One region of the Alteromonas fortis genome, then DNA from elsewhere that is predicted to be linked to it. Evidence: predicted binding sites of a transcription regulator. Region 1 holds the regulator's gene; each other region holds the start of a gene.
What was found. Region 1 encodes ArgR, which controls arginine synthesis, uptake and breakdown. Its sites were predicted from a motif close to ANTGAATANNTATTCANT; they were not measured.
Positions count from the first base shown of each region.

Region 2: PCAR9_RS15415 (N-acetylmuramoyl-L-alanine amidase) is a predicted target of ArgR. The motif match lies at 5,282-5,299, and genes of this name have one in related genera.
Region 3: PCAR9_RS01775 (aspartate aminotransferase family protein) is a predicted target of ArgR. The motif match lies at 4,257-4,274, and genes of this name have one in related genera.

Region 1 covers NZ_LR812090.1:3,977,037-3,984,158, reverse strand. Annotated here, with positions in the region: gene PCAR9_RS17060 (TonB-dependent receptor) at 1-2,131, shown strand, start outside; gene PCAR9_RS17055 (type 1 glutamine amidotransferase domain-containing protein) at 2,330-3,013, shown strand; gene argR (transcriptional regulator ArgR) at 3,099-3,563, opposite strand; gene mdh (malate dehydrogenase) at 3,801-4,739, shown strand; gene katG (catalase/peroxidase HPI) at 5,540-7,122, shown strand, end outside.
Region 2 covers NZ_LR812090.1:3,578,417-3,585,538, forward strand. Annotated here, with positions in the region: gene PCAR9_RS15400 (PH domain-containing protein) at 1-939, opposite strand, end outside; gene PCAR9_RS15405 (PH domain-containing protein) at 939-1,493, opposite strand; gene arcB (aerobic respiration two-component sensor histidine kinase ArcB) at 1,663-4,017, opposite strand; gene PCAR9_RS15415 (N-acetylmuramoyl-L-alanine amidase) at 4,116-5,051, opposite strand; gene gltB (glutamate synthase large subunit) at 5,699-7,122, shown strand, end outside.
Region 3 covers NZ_LR812090.1:413,286-420,407, reverse strand. Annotated here, with positions in the region: gene rpe (ribulose-phosphate 3-epimerase) at 106-783, shown strand; gene trpS (tryptophan--tRNA ligase) at 821-1,828, shown strand; gene PCAR9_RS01785 (anthranilate synthase component II) at 1,922-2,506, shown strand; gene PCAR9_RS01780 (HDOD domain-containing protein) at 2,799-3,965, shown strand; gene PCAR9_RS01775 (aspartate aminotransferase family protein) at 4,495-5,703, shown strand; gene astA (arginine N-succinyltransferase) at 5,724-6,761, shown strand; gene astD (succinylglutamate-semialdehyde dehydrogenase) at 6,775-7,122, shown strand, end outside.

The sequences.
Region 1 (7,122 bases):
TGGTGACGTTCTAAGTGCTCTTGATCTTGAAGAAGAGAAAGTGCTTGCGAAAATTGACTGGGAAATCAGTAACGATCACCGAGCTCAAATTACCTATCAAAACACGAAAGGTTTCACACTTTCTACAACAGGTTTGGGTAACGATAGCTTTGCGTTCTCTGATCGTTATTACCAAAGAAGAAACGAGTTAACGACTTACGGTGTTCAGATTTTCTCTGATTGGAACTCTAAATTATCGACTCAGTTCCGTGTTAACCGTGCAGAAGTTGTAAATGGCCAGACTCCTGGCTCTTCACAGCCAGATTTTGGCGATATCACTATTTTCAACGCGGCACCGGGTGTTGACGTAAGTATTGGTGTTGATCAATTCCGTCAAGCGAATCAGTTAGATTACGATACAGACAATTATGTATTCATCGCAAACTATTTTGAAGGTGACCACGAATTTACAGCAGGCGTTGAGTACGAAAACGTGTCTGTTTTCAACTTATTCGTTCCAGGCAGTCAAGGTATTTTTGAATTTGATTCACTAGAAGATTTCGAAAATCAACAAGCTAGCCGTATAGCCTACAACATTCCTCCATCTTTGGATGTAAATGACGGTGCTGCTGAGTTTGATTTCCGTACGTTCACTGCTTACTTCCAGGACCGTTGGATGGTTAACGCTGATCTAACCTTAACGCTGGGGCTGCGTTATGATAAGTATACTTCTGATAGCGACCCTATTGAGAACAGCCGTTTTGAGCAACGCTATGGTTTCTCAAATGCGCAAGGTCCAGACTTCGACCTAATTCAACCTCGTCTAGGCTTCAACTATATCTATGATGATGAAACATTCATTTATGGTGGCGTAGGTCTGTTTTCTGGTGGTAACCCTAACGTATGGTTGTCTAATAACTATTCTAACAATGGTGTTTCTATCCGTGGTTCAGAGTTTGAAGGTGATTCTACCGATCCTCGAGTTCTAGCAGCACTTGATGGGACAAACACAGCAAACTTTGGTTTTGAATTACCAGCGCTTGCTACTGATCCTGAGTTCTTTGTTGGTGGTGATGGAGCAGTAAATGCGCTAGACCCTGACTTTGACGTGCCAGCACTGTGGAAATATAATATCGGTGTTCAACATGAGTTAGATGCTGGCTTGGTTTTGACCGCAGATATTATTTATACACGCGAAAAGAATCCTGCTATGAGCATTCCGCTCAACATTCGCAACGCCGGTACTGCACCTGACGGTCGTCCGGTTTATCAAGATTTTGATGCTCTGGACGCAGATTGTCAGGCAGATCCAACAAGCTCTAACTGTGGTCGTTCAGGTACAGATTACTTGTTAACAAACAATCCTGATGAAGGTAGCGGGTGGGTTTACACGTTCACTGCACAGAAAAATTTTGAAAACGGCTTTAACGCAACATTTGGTTACTCGCATCAAGATATTGAGCAAGGTAGCCCAATGAACAGCTCAACTGCTAGTTCAAACTACGGTAACCTCTCTGTAGCTGACTTACAGAGCCCTGGGGTTGCTACAAGTAACTATCAGATTGAACATCGTTTTACGCTTAACTTAAGCTATACGCATGAGTTCTTTGACGGTTATGCAACACGCTTCAACCTATTCGCAACTCGTCGTAGTGGTCAAGTGTTTAGCTATACATTTGACGGCGATCCAGGATTTGGTGATGAACGTTTCTTCGAAGATCGTAACCTTCTTTACGTACCTCTAGAAAACGATCCGCTAGTAAATTACGGGCCAAATTTTGACCAAGCTGCATTTGATAGATTCATTGCAGATGCTGGTTTAGAGGGCTCACGAGGTACTATTGTTGACCGAAATGCACAAGACTCAGATTGGGTTTCTCGTGTGGACTTCCGTGTTGCACAAGAAATCCCTGGTTTCATGGAAGGGCATGAAGGTGAAATCTTCTTCGCTATTCGTAACCTAGGTAACTTGCTGAACGATCAATGGGGCGTACTGCGTCAAGTTCCTTTTGAGTATAACGAGCCAGTTGTAGATGCTGAGTTTGCAGACGGTCAATATACTTTCACAAACTTTGATGGACCTAGTGGTCAGCGCATCGATACTGAAGCGTCTGCATGGTCTGCACGTGTGGGTATTAACTACCGCTTCTAATAGCGTTAGCTAATTACTCAGACTACAAGTTGTAGTGTTAGGTGCCACTTTCCTTAACAGGAAGTGGCACTTTTTTATGCCTGCGATTTATCTCACACACAAGCCGCTAATCGATCACTGTGATTGCTTATGATCTAAGTTCCCCCACCACACGAACTAACTGACGAGAAAACTTTTAAATGCTCGCAAGGAGGGCTTATGACAAAACGTATGCTAATGGTAATGACGTCTCACGAAATTATGGGTGATACGGGTAAGAAAACTGGCATGTGGTTAGAAGAGTTCGCAGCGCCATATTACGCATTTAAAGACCAAGGCTATACGATTACGCTGGCATCGCCAATGGGCGGGCAAGTACCTATTGACCCCAATAGCCTTGCAGATGATGCGATGACAGACGACGCAATACGGTATACAAAGGATGAGTTAGCGCGTAGTGCTATCGCCTCGACCATACCGCTTGAAGATGTGCGTGCAGATGAGTTCGACGCCGTATTTTACCCTGGTGGCCATGGCCCGTTATGGGATCTTTCTGATAACGCGCACTCAATTAAATTAATCGAAGACACGATAGCGGCGAATAAACCTGTTGGTGCAGTGTGCCACGCTCCAATCGTGCTTAAAGACGTTAAAACTCCAGATGGCAAATACTTAGTTGATGGCAAACAAGTAACGGGGTTCTCAAACAGCGAAGAAGCTGCAATGGAACTTACCGACGTTGTACCTTATCTGGTTGAAGATGAGCTAGTTAAAAAGGGCGGTAAATACGAAAGTGCGGATGATTTCGCCGTCAAAGTGTTTACTGATGGTTTGTTGGTAACGGGGCAGAATCCACCGTCATCACGCCCCGCAGCAGATGCAATAATTAAGCTTTTATCTTAGGATAATCTTAGCTTATAACGTATTGGGAAACCGCATCTTGTATGCGGTTTCTTGTTTTTTGTTTGTCAGCTTTTAGTTGCCTTAACTAAACATTTTCAAACAAATCTTCAACGCGTTGTCTTAATTCTTCAATTCTTGTCACGTCAGCAGGGGCAATGAAAATAGTGTCATCACCTGCAATAGTCCCTAATACGCCGTCTTTTTTACTCAATGAATCAAGTAGACGAGCGATAAGCTGTGCTGCACCTGGGCTAGTTCTAATGATAACCATGACATTGTTGTGCACAATATCTAATACCAACTGTTTGAGCGGGCTTTTGGCGGTAGGCATACCTAATTCAGGAGGCAAACAGTAAACCATGTCTCCTCGTGCGTTTCGGGTTCGTACTGCACCAAACTTACTTAGCATTCTAGAGATTTTGGATTGGCTGATATTGTCAAAACCTTGTGCTTTTAAAGCGTCAACAATCTCGCCCTGCGAACCATAGTTTTCTGCTTTTAGGATTTCTTTAAAAGCTTTGATGAGTTGCTCTTGTTTTGCGTTTGCCATTAGCGCTCTTTTCTTTTTTAAGTGTTATCGTAAGGAATTGTATTTAGTATGCGTATATTGTGCCGTACAGGTAGACTTTGCGCAATTTCTTTGCATAATCATTCATGATAATGAATATCGAATGAAAATCGCCATAAATAACGTTAATAAGACGATCCGGTGATTGAGTTTTCCCCCGCGTTGCATTAGTGTGACGTTCCGTTTAAATACGTGAAGTAATCCCATAGGAGAAATGGTATGAAAGTAGCCGTGTTAGGTGCTGCCGGTGGTATTGGTCAGGCGCTGTCTTTGTTGTTGAAAACACAATTGCCAGCAGGTTCAGATTTAGCGCTATATGACGTTGCGCCAGTTGTTCCTGGTGTTGCCGTTGATTTGAGCCACATCCCCACTGCGGTAAAAGTAACCGGTCACGGTAAAGATGACCTAGCTGATGCACTTACTGGAGCAGACGTAGTTCTTATTCCAGCGGGTATGCCTCGTAAGCCAGGTATGGATCGTTCTGATCTGTTCAACATCAACGCCGGCATTGTTAAAAACCTAATCGAAGGTGTAGCTGATAACTGCCCGAACGCGTGTGTTGGTATCATCACTAACCCAGTTAACACTACTGTTGCTATTGCAGCTGAAACGCTTAAAGCTAAAGGCGTTTACGACAAGAACAAGCTTTTCGGTGTAACGACACTAGACGTTATCCGTGCTGAAACTTTCGTTGCTGAACTTAAAGATGTAGACGTATCTTCTGTGCACGTACCGGTAATCGGTGGTCACTCTGGTACAACTATCCTTCCTCTTCTTTCACAAGTTGAAGGCGTAGAGTTTACAGACGAAGAAGTATCTAGCCTAACTACTCGTATCCAAAATGCGGGTACTGAAGTTGTTGAAGCGAAAGCTGGCGGCGGCTCTGCAACCCTTTCAATGGGTCAAGCAGCAGCTCGTTTCTGCCTGTCTCTAGTTGCAGCAATGCAAGGTGAGAACGTTGTTGAGTACACTTACGTACAAACTGACGACAGCGACGACGCAGCATTCTTCGCACACCCAGTACGCCTTGGCGCAAACGGTGTTGAAGAAATCTTGCCATACGGTGAGCTAAGCGCGTTTGAAGAAAAAGCGAAAAACGACATGCTTGAAGGCCTACGTGGCGACATCAAGCTTGGCGTTGACTTCGTAAACGGCTAATAGTGCCTTTGGCGGGTAAGCCTGAAAAGGCAACCAAAATATAGGCCCGCCGTGAATACGTCCATGTAGGCTTCGCCACCGCTTTCCTGCGGTGGAGAGCCTATATTTTAATAACCTTCACAGGCCTTATTGCAAGTTCTCATTTCTATAGATAACAATCACTCTTTTAAGACCTTACGTATTTCTGCCTCTTTTGTCGCGTCTATTTAGGCTTCGCCACGGCATTCTTGGCACAGGAGAGCCTACTTATCAAAGCCCCGCCAACTTCAAACTCCCCGATAGCCTAATCACTTAAGTTCTTTTGAAAAGAGCAATCTGTTACAACCTTATATATCTAGAATTTTTGTTGTCTGTTTATCTTCATTCAGCTGCAGTAGCGCTAACTCAGATTTATCTAAGTAAATCAGCATATTTACCCTAAAACCTAGCTATAAAACTATGCGTTCAGCCTTTAGGTGAAACGGCGTTTATCTTCTTTAAGTTACTACCTAGGCGAACAGAAAATGCATAATCAATTAATTACTTACGAACTATCGCAACATACAAATTATCGCTATTTTGCTCATTATTACATGACAAACGAAAAGGGTGGCGTTTCTCTCAAATGATCTTATATGGGCAAGTGCTCGTATTGTGAATTAATGCTTTGAATTATGGCAAAGCGTAAAACTTTGACTATGCTTGAAAAACGCTTTTTTGATGTCGAAGGTGATGTCGCAGCGTAACTCCATAGGTCAATCCTATAACTTAACTAACGTGTGAGTTGTATAACGCAAACGAACAGGCAAAGAGGATGTAATATGAGCAATGCAAAGTTAGGTGATGTGAATGATTCGGCAAAGAAATGCCCAGTCATGCATGGTGGTTTAACAGCCACCGGGACAACAGTAATGGACTGGTGGCCTGAAGCCTTAAACTTAGACATTCTTCATCAGCACGATACGAAGACAAACCCAATGGGAGAAGACTTCGATTACCGTGAAGAGGTTAAAAAGTTAGATTTCCAGTCACTTAAAAAAGATCTGACCGATTTAATGACAGATTCACAGCCTTGGTGGCCAGCAGATTGGGGGCACTATGGCGGCCTTATGATCCGTATGTCATGGCATGCGGCAGGCTCGTACCGAATTGCAGATGGCCGCGGTGGCGCTTCAACTGGGAATCAACGTTTTGCACCGCTTAACTCTTGGCCTGATAACGTTAACTTAGATAAAGCTCGCCGTTTGCTTTGGCCAATAAAGAAGAAGTACGGCAACAAATTAAGCTGGGCTGACTTGTTTGTTCTTGCTGGAACCATTGCTTATGAAAGTATGGGTCTTAAAACCTATGGTTTTGCCTTTGGCCGAGAAGATATTTGGCATCCAGAGAAAGACGTTTACTGGGGGGCTGAGAAAGAGTGGTTAGCGCCCAGTGATGAGCGCTATGAAGATGTTGATAGCCCTGAAACCATGGAAAACCCGTTGGCCGCGGTACAAATGGGCCTTATTTACGTAAACCCTGAAGGCGTTAATGGTAAGCCTGATCCACTTAAAACGGCAGCTCACGTACGTGAAACTTTTGCGCGTATGGCAATGAACGACGAAGAAACCGTTGCGTTAGCCGCGGGCGGTCACACGGTCGGTAAATGTCATGGTAACGGCAGTGCAGAAGCATTAGGACCCGATCCAGAGGCAGCAGGTATTGAAGAAGCAGGTCTTGGTTGGATGAATCACGAGAGCCGCAGCATTGGCCGCGATACCGTATCAAGTGGTATTGAGGGAGCGTGGACAACGAATCCTACCCAATGGGATAACGGCTATTTCCATCTGTTACTTAATTACGATTGGGAACTAAAAAAGTCTCCAGCGGGCGCTGAGCAGTGGGAACCAATTAACATTAAGGAAGAAGATAAGCCTGTTGATGTTGAAGATCCATCAAAACGCTATAACCCTATTATGACCGACGCCGATATGGCGATGAAGATGGACCCAGAATACAGAAAAATTTCTGAAAAATTCTATAACGATCACGAATACTTCAGCGAAGTGTTTGCTCGCGCATGGTTTAAACTTACTCACCGCGATCTAGGACCAAAAGTTCGTTACATAGGGCCTGATGTACCAGAAGAAACGTTAATTTGGCAAGACCCGGTTCCTGAGGGCAGTACGTCTTACGACGTTGATGCGTTGAAGAGTAAAATTGCAGAGTCAGGCCTATCTGTTGGCGATATGGTAGCAACAGCGTGGGATAGCGCTCGTACCTTTAGAGGGTCAGATTTACGTGGAGGCGCTAATGGTGCGCGAATTCGTTTAGCTCCTCAGAAAGATTGGGAGGGCAATGAGCCTGAGCGTCTTAATAAGGTGTTAGAGGTTCTTGCTCCACTTGCTGATGCGGCGGGCGCAAG
Region 2 (7,122 bases), 400 kb from region 1:
GATAACGAAGGCATACAGTCCAAATTGCCACCAGGCTACCGTTTGCTCACCAACCAGCTGATTAAGCTGCAAGCCCTTATCGGCTAACCACTCTGACACAACCCCAAACACATCATCATAAAAAGGCGCGGCTGCACCCAGTATGATCCACACGCGATTGTTAGTGATGCCGTGAATAATAATGTCTTTAACAGACCGGCGATTTAATACTTCTTCAGTTGTATGGGCGTTACTTGCAGCTTTATTACTCGTGCTTCGTATGCGTGAAGTCGAACTTCCGTCAGCCAATTCACTATCAGAAAGGTCCTCACCGGCTAGCTCATCTATATCGCCAACGTCGTGATGAGCTTTTTCATACAACACCTGTTTTTTTAGCGCTTCAGCATAGTCTTCCGGCACGGCCACTATCTTAGCTTCTTCTTTACCGCTTCCCGCCGTATCAAGAACCACCAACGCATATCCAAACGGGCGATAATAAAAAGGACGTTCTATTTTTACGTTTTGAATGCGCCACAAAGGTAAGTTGGTATAGCGGCGCTGAAACACGCCATGATGAATCTCAACGTGTTGGTTGTGCACGCGAAATTTGTACATTAGAAAGCTTATTACACCGCTGCCACTCGTAGATAAGAAAAGGATACCGGCACCGATGAGCACTTCAGGCGACAGCAGGTTATCCCAAATATTAAACGATATGGCTAAGGCGGGAATGGTGTAAATAAGTACTTGTGCCGAGGCAGTAAAATTACGAACGGTAAAATACAGAATAGAAATAAGAGAGAGGCGCTGCCACTCTCCGCCAGTCTCAACTTTTAGCTGTGGTTCTGTAATACCCGCTTCATGAGTTTGATGCGACACATCCACATTAACTTTGGCCTCACAGTCTCCTGCTCTAGCAACATCTGGCGTCTGGCTTGAAAACGATTCAGGCGCGGTCATTAGCGAGCACCAATATCTTTGTGAGCAAGTATAAATTCACGTAACTGCTCAGCCCTCTCAATACTTAGCCCGGGTATTTCAAAGGTATGCATTTCTCCGCCGGCCGAAAACACCTGAAGAGAAGCAAGACCCGCCCATCTATCGAACGGCCCGCGGTTAACTTCAACGTGCTGAACACGCAATATAGGCTGACACGAAAGCTTTCTAAAAATTAGCCCTGACTGTTTGCTGATGTCTTGCTCTCGAATCGCATAAAATATGCGGACATCAGCAAAGAAGTGGTACAGCGCCCATACGGAGCCTAAAGCGACGATACCTGCAACCACATACGGGTAAGCTTGCAACAGTCCTTCAGGCAGTGACCAGAAGCTTTGGAATCGTAGTACGGTGGCAATACTTATTAGCACCAAGGCTATCAATGCAATTGAGAAAATATTTAGCGCTCGGTACTTTTTAGAAATAGGAAGTAATGCGAGCGTTTGAAGTGAGGGAATTTCCTCAACACTCAGCTGGTTATTTGAAAATACGGTCTCTTGTTGTGCGCTTATTGTCATCACATTAATTCCTTTTACCACTATATAAATAAGATAAGCCTGCCGCGTTTAAAGCGCAATTTGACTACTTGGCAACACCGCACCCAATGTTTACTCTACCGCAGTTTTTATAACAAAAAAGAGGGCAAGCCCTCTTTTTTGTTAAACATTAGAAGGCGCATAGCGCAAACTAGTCATCAACCTGCTGCTCGTTTAACCAATCATGCAGCGCTTTCATATCGTGCTGAACCGCCATTTGCAGTTCTTCAACCCAATCGTGCACGTTCTCCCACCAAGTTGGATGATCACCTTGTTGGATTTGATTAGCGATACGCTGTACGCGAGCTAAGCCAACAGAGCCAGCTGCACCTTTAATTTTGTGGGCCTGTGAGCACACTTCAGACTTTTCATCGGCACTTAAGCTAAGCTGCAGTATTTCCATGTATTCAGGCATTTTTTCTTGGAATACTTTAACGCTAGCGCGCACCATTTCATCCCCTATGGTATCAACTAACATCTGTAACAAGTCCATATCTAAAATGTTACTTAATATTTTATTAGGTTCAGGGCGCTCTACTTCGCCGTCTACCTCTAACGGGGCAGGTGGCGCATGGAACAGCTCGTTGAACACTTCAATAACCCGAGACTTCTTAATTGGCTTCGCAATTACATCGTCCATCCCGTTTTCTAAGTATTCATCGCGTTTTTTAATCACGTTTGCCGTTAGCGCCACAATAGGCGTCTGCATGACCAAGTCTTCTTCAATCAAGGTACTTGCCACGTCGAACCCTGTCATATCAGGCAGCTGAATATCTAACAAAATTAGGTCGTACTGCGTCTCTCGAGCTTTATCGATAGCTTCTTGCCCTGTCATCGCCACATCGACTTTCTGTCCAAGCTTTTCAAGCAAGGCTTTGGCGACCATTACGTTCAATTCAATATCTTCTACTAACAAGATATTAAGCCCTGTCACTTGAAGCTGAGCAACCTTCATTGGACTATTAGAGATTTGAACCGGCAGCACAATTTCAAAGCGAGTGCCTTTACCTACGTTACTAGTTACGTGAATTTCACCTTTCATCAAATCGACCATTTGCTTACAAATAGCCAAACCGATACCTGTGCCTGTCGCCGACTGATGATCGGGGTGATCAACCTGGTAATACATAGCAAAAATCTTATCGATTTCACTTTCAGGAATACCCACACCGGTATCTTCAATGATAAAGGTAACGTAAGCTTTATCACCATCAGGTTTAGTTGATGATACTGATAAACTCACGTGCCCCTTTTGTGTGAACTTCACTGCGTTGAATAAGATATTCCACAAAATTTGGCGAAGACGGGTACCGTCAATTTCCACTAAACGCGGTAGTGGCTCATTAATAGTCGTCTTCAGTTCAAGCTGTTTATCTGCTGCTAGCAGGCGAATAATACTGCTTAATTCTTCTGTGAAATCTTTTAGCGAAATCGTTTTAAGGCTTAGCTCTAGTTTATCTCTGTCTAATTTGTCGAGGTCTATAATATCGTTGAAGATGTTACCTAATGTAATAGCACTAGCGTAAATCGTACTAACCCAGCTAAATTGCTCATCGCTTAGCTCGGTATCACGTAGCATGCGGCTTAAGCCTACAATACCGTTTAATGGGGTACGAAGTTCATGACTGATGGTCGCTATAAAGCGCGTCTTATCTGTGCTTGCTTTCGCTGCAGCATTTTCAGCTTGTTTACGCTCTGTCATATCTCGACCGAATGACAGCAGACCCAAACGATTACCTTCTTTGTCGAAGAAAGGCACGCGTTTCATTTCGAAGTAACGACGACGTCCGTCAGCAAAGCGAAGCCACAGTTCTTCTGTAATACTCGCATTGGTTTCCAATACTTCGTGATCGCTTGCTACAATTTGGCGGGCTAGCTCTTCTTCGTATACATCTTTTGGTGTCAACCCAAGCAGCTCTTGCTCGGTTTTGCCCGTCATTAACTCGGCAATGCGGTTGCAGCCCGCAAACCTACCCTCTTCATTGCGGTAGTAAATTAAGTCGGGCGACGCATCAATAATAGAGCGTAATAGCGTAGATAAACGACGCGCTTGGGCCTCTTGCTCAGATTTATCCTGAATTTCTTTCTCTAAATCTTTGAAAAGCGCTTCCCGCTCTTCTTGTGCCTGTTTACGTTGCTCAATTTCGTGGTTGAGTTGACGAATATTGCTCTGTAGCTCTCGGTTAAGAAATACATCTTCTTCACGTAAGCTCTCTAATTGGCTAACGACTTCTTTTAAGTTAGTACGGGAATTCTCTAGCTGCTTTATTAACTCACTAAAGAAATAGAGCACCCAAGGGGCCGATAACATGGTAAGAATAACAGCGCTTATAAAATCATCTGGCTGTACTTGGCTACCCATACTAACGCGTATCACATAGGAACCGCCTAGCGTGAACACGAGCGAAAGAACAACAAACAAAATACTGAGTTTGAGAGTGCCAAAACGCTGAACAAATTGAGCAAAGCGAATTGCCCAAGAATCGTTTGGTGAATCTGAATGCATGTACGTCTAATCTAGTCTTATTTTGCCTGTATCCTATCAGGCTTTAATCACTTCGGGAATGCGGTTTGTTGTAGCAAAGTGAAGACACCACTTTACATTCACGATTTAAACGGCGACTTTTCCGTAACTTCGTGGATAAACGCAGTGTTAACCCATCCCACTTTAGTAAAAGATACTTTCGCCCATTCGCCCTGCTTCTCAAGTACTTTTAATATTTCTCCTTTATTTAAACCATTATCAAGAGTGGGAAATGAAGTACCAGGCCCTTTTCTAACATTAAGAACATTTGCACTTACATTCGCAATTTTCTTTATAGGGCTAGTTATATCACGTCGAAATTGGTCGTGGGCTTCACGCTGCGAACTAGTGTCTTTTGAGTCGGTTACCCACTCGTTAGTGTTTGGGAGTAGTACGAGTTCTTTAAACTTTTGCAATGGAAAAGCAGGGCCGGGATCTACTTTGCGCGAAGGAGAAATCTCTTCATGCCCTACAATGGTAGAAATCTGGTAGTGCTCACACAGTGCTTTACACAAAGCGAGGGTTCGCGCAATTTGAATCTCAGAATACTTGTGCCAATAGCCAGTGGCATGCTGGTTTTCCCTTTTGGCTTCGAATACTTCGCTTTTTTCGAACACTTTGCCAAACCAACTCTCATAAGTGCCATCGCTTCTTTCTTTAAGCTGGCCTGCATTATCTAGTTCAATACCTATTGAATATTGGTTTAATCCACTACGCCCTTGGAAGTGGCTCTCGCCTGCGTGCCATGCAATCTTATTGGTTGGCAGCATTTGTACGATATTACCATTGCGTCCCACGGCGAAATGAGCAGACACGCCGCTATCTGGCCTGGTTAATACATTAACTGACGACGCTAGACTACTGCCTGCGGTGAAGTGTATGACGATAGTGTCAGGAAAGCCCTGCTTAAAAAGCCCTGAGGTATTGGGTGAAGGCGTAAAACTCACGCCTTCGCCGGTTATTATATGGTCGTTAATAATAAAGGTGCTGTTGGGGCTTGCCTGTAATGCTGTCATTCGATAGTCCTCACTGACTTGGTAGCATGTGCTTTCAGTGAATTTTTATTCTCTAACTAACGCTAATGCGCTCGTGAAAATTACACGAATGTCCTATCAAGTGAGGCACAACCTTACATACGAATAATTTTTAACCAATATAGCAAACTACTTATATTAGTGGAACCGTAACTTTACGATTTAATAAAAATACAGACAAAAGGCATTTGACAACATAAATCAACAACCTTAAAGCATAATTATTCACTTTAAAAAAGCGAATGAGAACCAATACCATTTGCCACGTTGAAACTTATCATTTTTATCTGCTGATAACATTTTTGTTACAAACCTAAAAGACACACTATAAGCAAATGAATTTAATACATTTATTTGTATTTATGCCAATTCTCTATAAACCTTAAATTTTTAGCGTTTGATTTTATTTTTCAATGTGGGTATTTTGTACGGCCCGCACAGCAATAATGCATAAAAATGCGGAAACGACTGGAATCCTCTAATAATAAATAACGACAAGAAAGGCGCATGCCGCAAGCAATACCGCTCGCAGGCTTAAAAGACGTCTAATAATGTTGTGATACGCAAACCTAGGCGCATCTACACGCAACGCATACCTTGCCCAGTCAAAAGGTTGAAGGAGTTAAGAGATGAGTTTATATAATCCCAATGATTCCCGGGACAACTGTGGGTTTGGCTTAATTGCTCACACTCATGGGGAAGCCAGTCACGAATTGGTAACGACTGCTATTCACGGTTTAGACCGTATGCAGCATCGTGGCGGTATCGCCGCCGACGGGAAAACCGGTGACGGTTGTGGTTTACTACTACAGAAACCGGATGCGTTCTTCCATGCAATCGCCGAAGAAAATGGCTGGAAACTCAGCAAAAAGTACGGCGTGGGCATGATTTTCTTAAGTCAGGACCCAGTACTTGCGCAAGCCGCGCGCGAAGTACTTAATGAAGAACTAGAAAAAGAAACACTTTCAGTAGTGGGTTGGCGCGAAGTGCCTGTCGACCGCTCAGTACTGGGTGAACTAGCGCTTACAGGTGTTCCACAAATCGAACAGGTATTTGTGAACGCACCAGCAGGCTGGAGAAAACGCGACCTTGAGCGTCGTTTGTATATGATCCGCCGCCGCGCTGAAAAACGCCTTGAGAAAGATCCCGATTTTTACGTAGCTTGTTTGTCAGGCTTAGTAACGATCTATAAAGGCTTGGTAATGCCAAAAGACTTACCTGCCTTCTACCACGATCTTGCCGATGAGCGTATGCAAAGCGCAATTTGCGTTTTCCACCAACGCTTCTCAACAAACACATTACCGCGCTGGCCTCTTGCTCAGCCTTTCCGCTTCCTTGCGCACAATGGTGAAATTAACACCATTAAAGGAAACCGCGACTGGGCCATGGCACGTGCTGCTAAATTCGCAACGCCACTTATTCCAGACCTTAAAGATGCAGCTCCTTTCGTTAATACTGAAGGTTCAGACTCATCATCGCTGGATAACATGCTAGAGCTATTCCTAGCCGGCGGTATGGATTTATTCCGTGCTATGCGCTTGCTTGTTCCACCAGCCTATCAAAACAACAAAACCATGGACGATGATCTTCGTGCATTTTACGAGTTTAACTCAATGCACATGGAACCATGGGACGGCCCAGCGGGTATCGTTTTAACTAACGGTCGCCACGTAGCCTGTAACCTTGATAGAAACGGTCTACGTCCTGCACGTTACGTTATCACTAAGAACGGTTTCATTACCCTAGCCTCAGAAGTAGGTATCTGGGATTACGAGCAAGCCGATGTAATTGAAAAAGGCCGTGTAGGCCCAGGTGAAATGCTTGCTGTAGACACATACACAGGCAAAATCTGGCGCTCTACTGAAATTGATGAAGACTTAAAAGCACGTCACCCTTATAAAGAGTGGCTAGACAAGCATATTCGTCGACTTACACCAATTGAAAAGCTTGATGCGTCATTAATTGGTAAACGTGTGTTTGACGACGATGCTATGGCGGTGTATCACAAGCTACACGCCTACAGCTATGAAGAAATTCAACAAGTTGTAAAAGT
Region 3 (7,122 bases), 3.6 Mb from region 1:
GATGTGCCCTTTACATAGTAAAGAAGCATGGTTTTGGGTAAACTTTCGCTACCTTATACCGTAAGTGGCAACGCACCTTGTTGTTTTTGACTTGAAGGACACGCAATGAAACCCTTTTTAATTGCCCCATCAATACTCTCTGCCGACTTTGCTCGACTTGGTGAAGACGTAGAAATAGTATTAGACGCAGGCGCCGATGTGGTGCATTTCGATGTGATGGACAACCACTATGTGCCAAACCTTACGTTTGGGCCAATGATTTGCGAAGCATTGAGAAAATACGGCATAACCGCGCCGATTGATGTTCACCTTATGGTAAAGCCAGTAGATGACCTTATTGAGAAATTCGCCAACGCGGGGGCAAGCTACATCAGCTTTCACCCAGAAGCGTCTGAACACATAGACCGGTCTCTTCAGCTTATTATTGATGCAGGCTGCAAACCCGGCTTGGTATTTAATCCAGCCACGCCGCTACACTACTTAGATCATGTTATGGATAAACTACACCATATTCTTATAATGTCGGTGAATCCTGGCTTTGGCGGCCAAAAGTTTATCCCCAGCACCCTAGATAAAGTACGTGCGGTGAAGCAGCGTGTACTTGAAAGCGGCTATGATATTCGAATTGAAATTGACGGTGGCGTAAAAGTCGATAACATTCGCGCAATAGCAGAAGCTGGTGCAGATATGTTTGTGGCTGGTTCGGCCATTTTTTCTCAACCCGATTACAGCGATGTGATTGCGCAAATGCGCGATGAACTTTCATCGCTATCTAAAGCTTAGTTTTTAACAGAATTTAACGTATTACAGGTAAATAGAAATGAGTAACAAACCCGTTGTATTAAGTGGCTGCCAGCCTTCAGGACAACTTACCCTTGGTAACTATATGGGTGCACTTAAACAGTGGGTTTCCATGCAAGACGATCACGACTGCTTATACATGATTGTCGATTTACATGCGATCACCGTAAGACAAGATCCAAAGCAGCTTGCCGAAGCCTGTCTTGACGGCCTTTCTCTTTATCTAGCTTGCGGTATCGACCCGCAAAAGAGCACGCTATTTTTGCAATCACATGTGCCTGAGCATGCGCAACTGTCGTGGGTATTGAATTGCTATGCTCAAATGGGCGAGCTAAACCGCATGACGCAGTTTAAAGATAAGTCTGCGAAAAACGAGAACAACATAAACGTGGGCTTGTATAGCTACCCTGTGCTTCAAGCAGCAGATATTTTGCTTTATCAAGCGGACAAAGTACCTGTGGGTGAAGATCAAAAGCAACACCTTGAGTTAACACGCGACATTGCTACCCGCGTGAATAATCTATATGGCGATGTATTCCGTTTACCTGACCCTTATATTCCAGAGTTCGGTGCCCGTATCATGAGCCTGCAAGAACCAGAAAAGAAAATGTCTAAGTCAGATAACAACCCCAATAACTTCATTGGTCTGTTAGAAGATCCTAAGAAGCTAGCTAAGAAGATTAAACGCGCGGTAACCGACTCTGACGAACAAGCCAATATTTACTTCAATCCAGCCGAGAAACCAGGTGTATCTAACCTACTTACCCTGCTTTCATTAGCAACGGGTAAAACAGTAAAAGAGCTTGAGCCTGAATATACAGATAAAATGTACGGCCACTTAAAAGGTGATGTTGCAGATGCAGTGGTATCTTTACTAGAGCCTATCCAAACCCGCTATGCTGAAATCCGCGCAGACAGAGCCTACTTAGACGACGTTATGCGCCAGGGTGCAGAGAAAGCTTCAGCACGCGCAGCAGAGACTCTAGCCAAAGTTTATAAAGCAGTGGGTTTTATTCCAAAGCCGTAACTTAAATACTGCAACTAAAAGACATGAAGCGTTCATAGAGCGCTTCATGTGTCTAACCCACACATTTCAGAAATACCAAGGACTAGCACTGCTGTGTTGCTGTTAATTGATAACTTCGATTCGTTCACTCATAACCTTGCTCGCTATTTCACAGAGCTTGGAGCTGACGTTGAAGTAGTGCGAAACAACGCTCTCAGTATTGACGACATTGCGCGCATAGCGCCTTCACAGCTTGTTATCTCGCCAGGCCCTTGCACGCCTAACGAAGCGGGTATCAGTTTGTCTGCGATAGAGCATTTTGCCGGTGAAATTCCCATAATGGGCGTTTGCTTAGGTCATCAAGCCATAGGTCAAGTCTTTGGTGCAGAAGTGGTAGGTGCCCAAGAAATTAAACACGGTAAAGTTTCAGCATTGTCCCATTACAATACAGGGCTATTTGAAGGGCTACCAAACACCTTTAACGTAACCCGCTACCATTCATTAGTATTAAACCCTGAATCTTTACCTCCATCACTACGCGTCGATGCTTGGTGTGAGACAGCGTTGGGTACAAAAGAAATTATGGCCGTTTCCCATAATCGCTACCCTATATGGGGTGTTCAGTATCACCCTGAATCATTACTTACCGAACACGGTCACAGCGTGCTTGAAGCTTTTCTTCATCACAAAAAGGTTTAAGTCTACAGGCGTATTGCCGATACCGTACATAATGTAAAAGGTTGCGCTTGAAGGCCGTTAAAATTCGCAATTCACTGATTTTTCGTTTAACTTTTCATAATCAAGTTTAGCCAAGCGCTAACTGAGCTTTATGTTGAAAACTACATAAGCGATATCAATCATTGCAGGGTGCTAACTGAGCTTTTAAGTGGTGGCTACATCTTCATCATTACCGCAGCTAAAGTTATAAAGGCCCTTAATGTACGATAATATCGCCGTTCACCAAAAAGTTATGAGCAGGAGTGCTTTTGATATGACTATGGGGGCAACCACACCGCCGACGATAGATGATCGATTTGAAAATATGATCATCTCACCCGAGCGCGTGCTTGAAATGCTAGGAAAGCGCAAGGTGGGCCAAGTCAGCTTCGAACAGTCTGAACAGGGCGACGCACGCAGGCTTCTACTTCACGTTGAAAAAGTCGCAATTGAAAACAAACGCCTACAGGAAAAAACAGAAGCCTCTTATTTAGAGTCGGTTAGCCACCACCTTCACGAGATTTTGCTTGGTGAACTTACTGAACAACTTAGCTATACCGATGAACTCGTTCAGAAAGTGCTTAACTTGCCTGAAAACATTGGTGAGCTATTAGATGCCTTATCTGTAAAAGCATGCTCAGTGTCAAAGCTAGAGCCTATAGTAGCCACTATGCCATGGCTTTACGACGAACTTATCGTAGTAGTAAATACGCCCCGATTTAGGCGAAAAGACTCGCGAGGGCGTATTATTGTTGTTGAAACCTTACGTACCGCTTTAAGCTTTTTAGGTATCGAAAACTTACGTACGCTAATCCCGTCGCTGATATTAAAGCGTGCGATGCCCCAAATTACCGATCCTTACCCGCTGATAAAACAAAAACTAACGCATTACTCTACGGGCGTTGCGCTCACCGCTAAGCGCCTTGCTTCATTAAGCGACCTTAATAAAAACCAAGCTTACGTGTTGGCAATGGTAAGTAATTTAGGGCGCTGCGCTGTCACGCGGCTTTACTTTAAACTGTTTGATAAAATTCAGCTGCATCTACTGCAAGAGTGTCAAAAAGATAAAGAACAAAAGCGTCACGAAGCTTTACTAAGAATTGCGCCATCAGCAAATCACCTTATTGCCTTACAGCAAGAGTTTGCTGATGCAATTAGCGCAGACATTTTAGAGTGGATGCACTTTACCCGTCTGCCAATTGCACAGCCAATGCGTGCTTGTGCTGATAAACAGCCAACACAGACCAAGACGTTGAGCAAAATACTCCATCAAGCGCGCGCGTATACGCAAATACGCATGTTGCATCAGTTAAAGCTTGTCGACATTAAAGAAGTTAAACCACTTTTCGCTGAACAAAAATACCCTGCGGGTGCACTTGAGGCACTTAAAAGCACGGATATCTTTACCCTTCCATTGGTGAAGAATGAAGATAGTTACTAAAGCTAATTGCTGCCCCCTACTCATTTGGAACAAAAATCAGGCAAAATAGCGCACTACACGTGAAATATTTTATGGATATTCATGCATTGGTTATGCACTTTTCGCATACTAGTTGTCTGATACTCAAAAATATTGACCGTAACTCAGTACTTTGCCTGTTTTCAGCTTGAGTAAACAAGCAAGTTTGTCGCGGCGCATTACCCTCTTTAATTCTGTTAAAGCACCACAAAACCTCTACGCGGCGCTTTTCTTAGCGTAAAAATTGATTATTACTAATTGATATAGCCCAGTAGTTAATAGTTATTCACTTTTCCTGCAAATTAAGCCACAGTCCTTATAAATAAAGGGCTGCAGCCCTTTGCATAGAAGACAAATGTTAAAAAAAATGGCATACTGTAAATCAAATCCGATTAGTTTTTATGCGCCCAATTAATGCTTATTGACTCACGCAGCACGTATAAAACGTGCTCATTGATTAGACAAGCAAGCTCACATAGTGTGATTGGCGCCCAATGCAGAGGTAACAAAGATGAACGTAACTCGCGCTACATTTGATGATGTAATGGTTCCTAACTATAACCCAGCAGGTATGGTACCTGTTCGAGGTGAAGGTTCACGCGTATGGGATCAAGATGGAGCTGAGTACATCGACTTTGCAGGCGGTATTGCAGTAAACGTTTTAGGCCACTGCCACCCTGAGCTAGTAAAAGCACTTAATGAACAAGGCAGCAAGCTTTGGCATTTAAGTAACGTATTTACCAACGAGCCAGCGCTTCGCCTTGCTAAAAAGCTTAACGATGCAACTTTCTCTGACAAAGTTTACTTTGCCAACTCTGGTGCGGAAGCTAACGAAGCGGCACTTAAGCTTGCTCGTCGTTGGGCACTTGATAAGCACGGTGAAGACAAGAATCAAATCATTGCTTTTAATAAAGGCTTCCACGGTCGTACTTTCTTTACCGTAACGGTAGGTGGTCAAGCGGCTTACTCTGACGGTTTTGGTCCTAAGCCAGGCGCTGTTGATCACTGTGACTACAATGACTTAGCTGCTTTTGAAGCCCTAATTTCAGATAAAACTTGTGCTGTAATGATGGAACCGCTTCAAGGTGAAGGCGGGATCATTCCACCGGACGCTGACTTTGTAAAAGGTGTACGTGAGCTTTGTGACAAACATAATGCACTACTAATTTTTGATGAAGTTCAGTCAGGCGTTGGTCGTACTGGTCATCTTTATGCTTACATGGGCCTTGGCGTAACACCCGATATCCTAACTACAGCTAAATCGCTTGGTGGTGGCTTCCCAATTGGCGCCATGCTAACAACGAATGACATCGCTGCACACCTGAAGCCTGGTACCCACGGTAGTACTTATGGTGGTAACCCACTTGCTTGTGCGGTAGCAGAAAAAGCGTTAGATATCGTGAACCAGCCTGAAGTGCTTGAAGGCGTGCTTAAGAAAGAAGCGCTTTTCCGCGAGTTGCTTGGCGCTATCAATGACAAGTACAACGTATTTGAAGAAGTACGCGGTCAAGGCATGCTGTTAGGCTGTGCACTAAATGAAAAATATCAGGGCCGTGCACGCGACTTTATGATGGCAGCCACCAAAGAGAACCTAATGTGTCTTGTTGCTGGCATGAACGTTATTCGTTTTGCACCTTCACTTGTTATTCCTGATGAAGACATTAAAGAAGGTCTTGCACGTTTTGAGCGCGCCGTTGCCGCCGTTGTAAACGCCGAATAATTACAACACGAGTAGCGAACATGAAAATCATTCGCCCTATCACGAAGGCCGACTATAACGCGCTTAAAGAAATCGCTGTTGAATCAGGTATTGGCTTTACGTCTTTACCTGTCAACGACGAGTTGCTGCAGCGTAAAATTGATCGTGCAGAAACCGCGTTTAACAAGCCAAACGTAACTGAGCCTGGCGATGAGTCATACTTGTTTGTGATGGAAGATACCACTACCGGCCAGGTAGTGGGTACAACAGGTATCGAAGCTGCAGTTGGCATAGATGACGCGTTTTATCACTACCATTTAAGCAAGGTGGTACATGCCTCGCGCGAGCTGAACATTCACAATACGGTAGACATTCTAACGTTTTGTAATGACTACACTGGCGTTACTGAGATATGTACCTTGTTCCTTCGCGAGCAAGCCCGTGGTGGAATTAACGGCCGCTTCCTTTCGAAAGTTCGATTCTTATTCATGATGGAGCACCGCGAACGCTTCTCGGAAACCGTTATTGCTGAAATGCGCGGTGTGAGTGACGAAGAAGGACGTTCACCGTTTTGGGAATGGCTAGAAACTCACTTCTTCTCGATGGACTTCCCTACAGCCGACTACTTAACGGGTATAGGCAACAAAGTGTTTATTGCTGAGCTTATGCCTAAGTACCCGATATACGTAAATCTACTCAGCAAAGAAGCACAAGAAGTCATTGGTGAGGTGCACGACAAGACCCGACCAGCCCTTCAGCTTTTAGAAGAAGAAGGCTTTTCGTGCCGTGGTTACGTAGACATTTTCGACGCAGGCCCTACGGTTGAGGCGAATTTAAGCCACATTCGCACGGCTCAAACGAGCTTGAAACTGCCTGTTGTCATTGATGATAGTGCAGCTGCTCAAGGGCAAACCTACTACATCATAAACACATCAATATCTGATTTTCGTGCAGTAGCCACCGAAATGACGTTTAGCGAAGAAAAGCAAGTTGCCGTGCTTTCTCGCCAAACCGCTGCTGCATTGAATGTCAAAGAGGGTGAGCACGTGCGTTTTGCCCCCGTTACATTCAGAGATTAAAAGGACACCCACTATGCTACATACACATTTTATCAACGGTGAATGGGTTGCCGGACAGGGTCACGATTTAACGTCAATTGACCCTGCAAAAAACGAAGTGATTTGGGAAGGTAAGTCTGCGACTGCTGCTCAAATTGATGACGCAATTAACGCCGCTCGTGCTGCGCTTGTAGCGTGGAGCATGAAAACGGTTGAAGAGCGTCTAGAAATCATAAAGGTTTATGGCGCTAAGCTAGAAGAAGCCAAAGCGCACCTTGCCAAAGTTATGGCAAAAGAAACGGGCAAACCAGAATGGGAAACCGCTACTGAAGTGGGCGCCATGATGGGCAAAATTGGCATTTCTGAAAAAGCCTATTTTGAG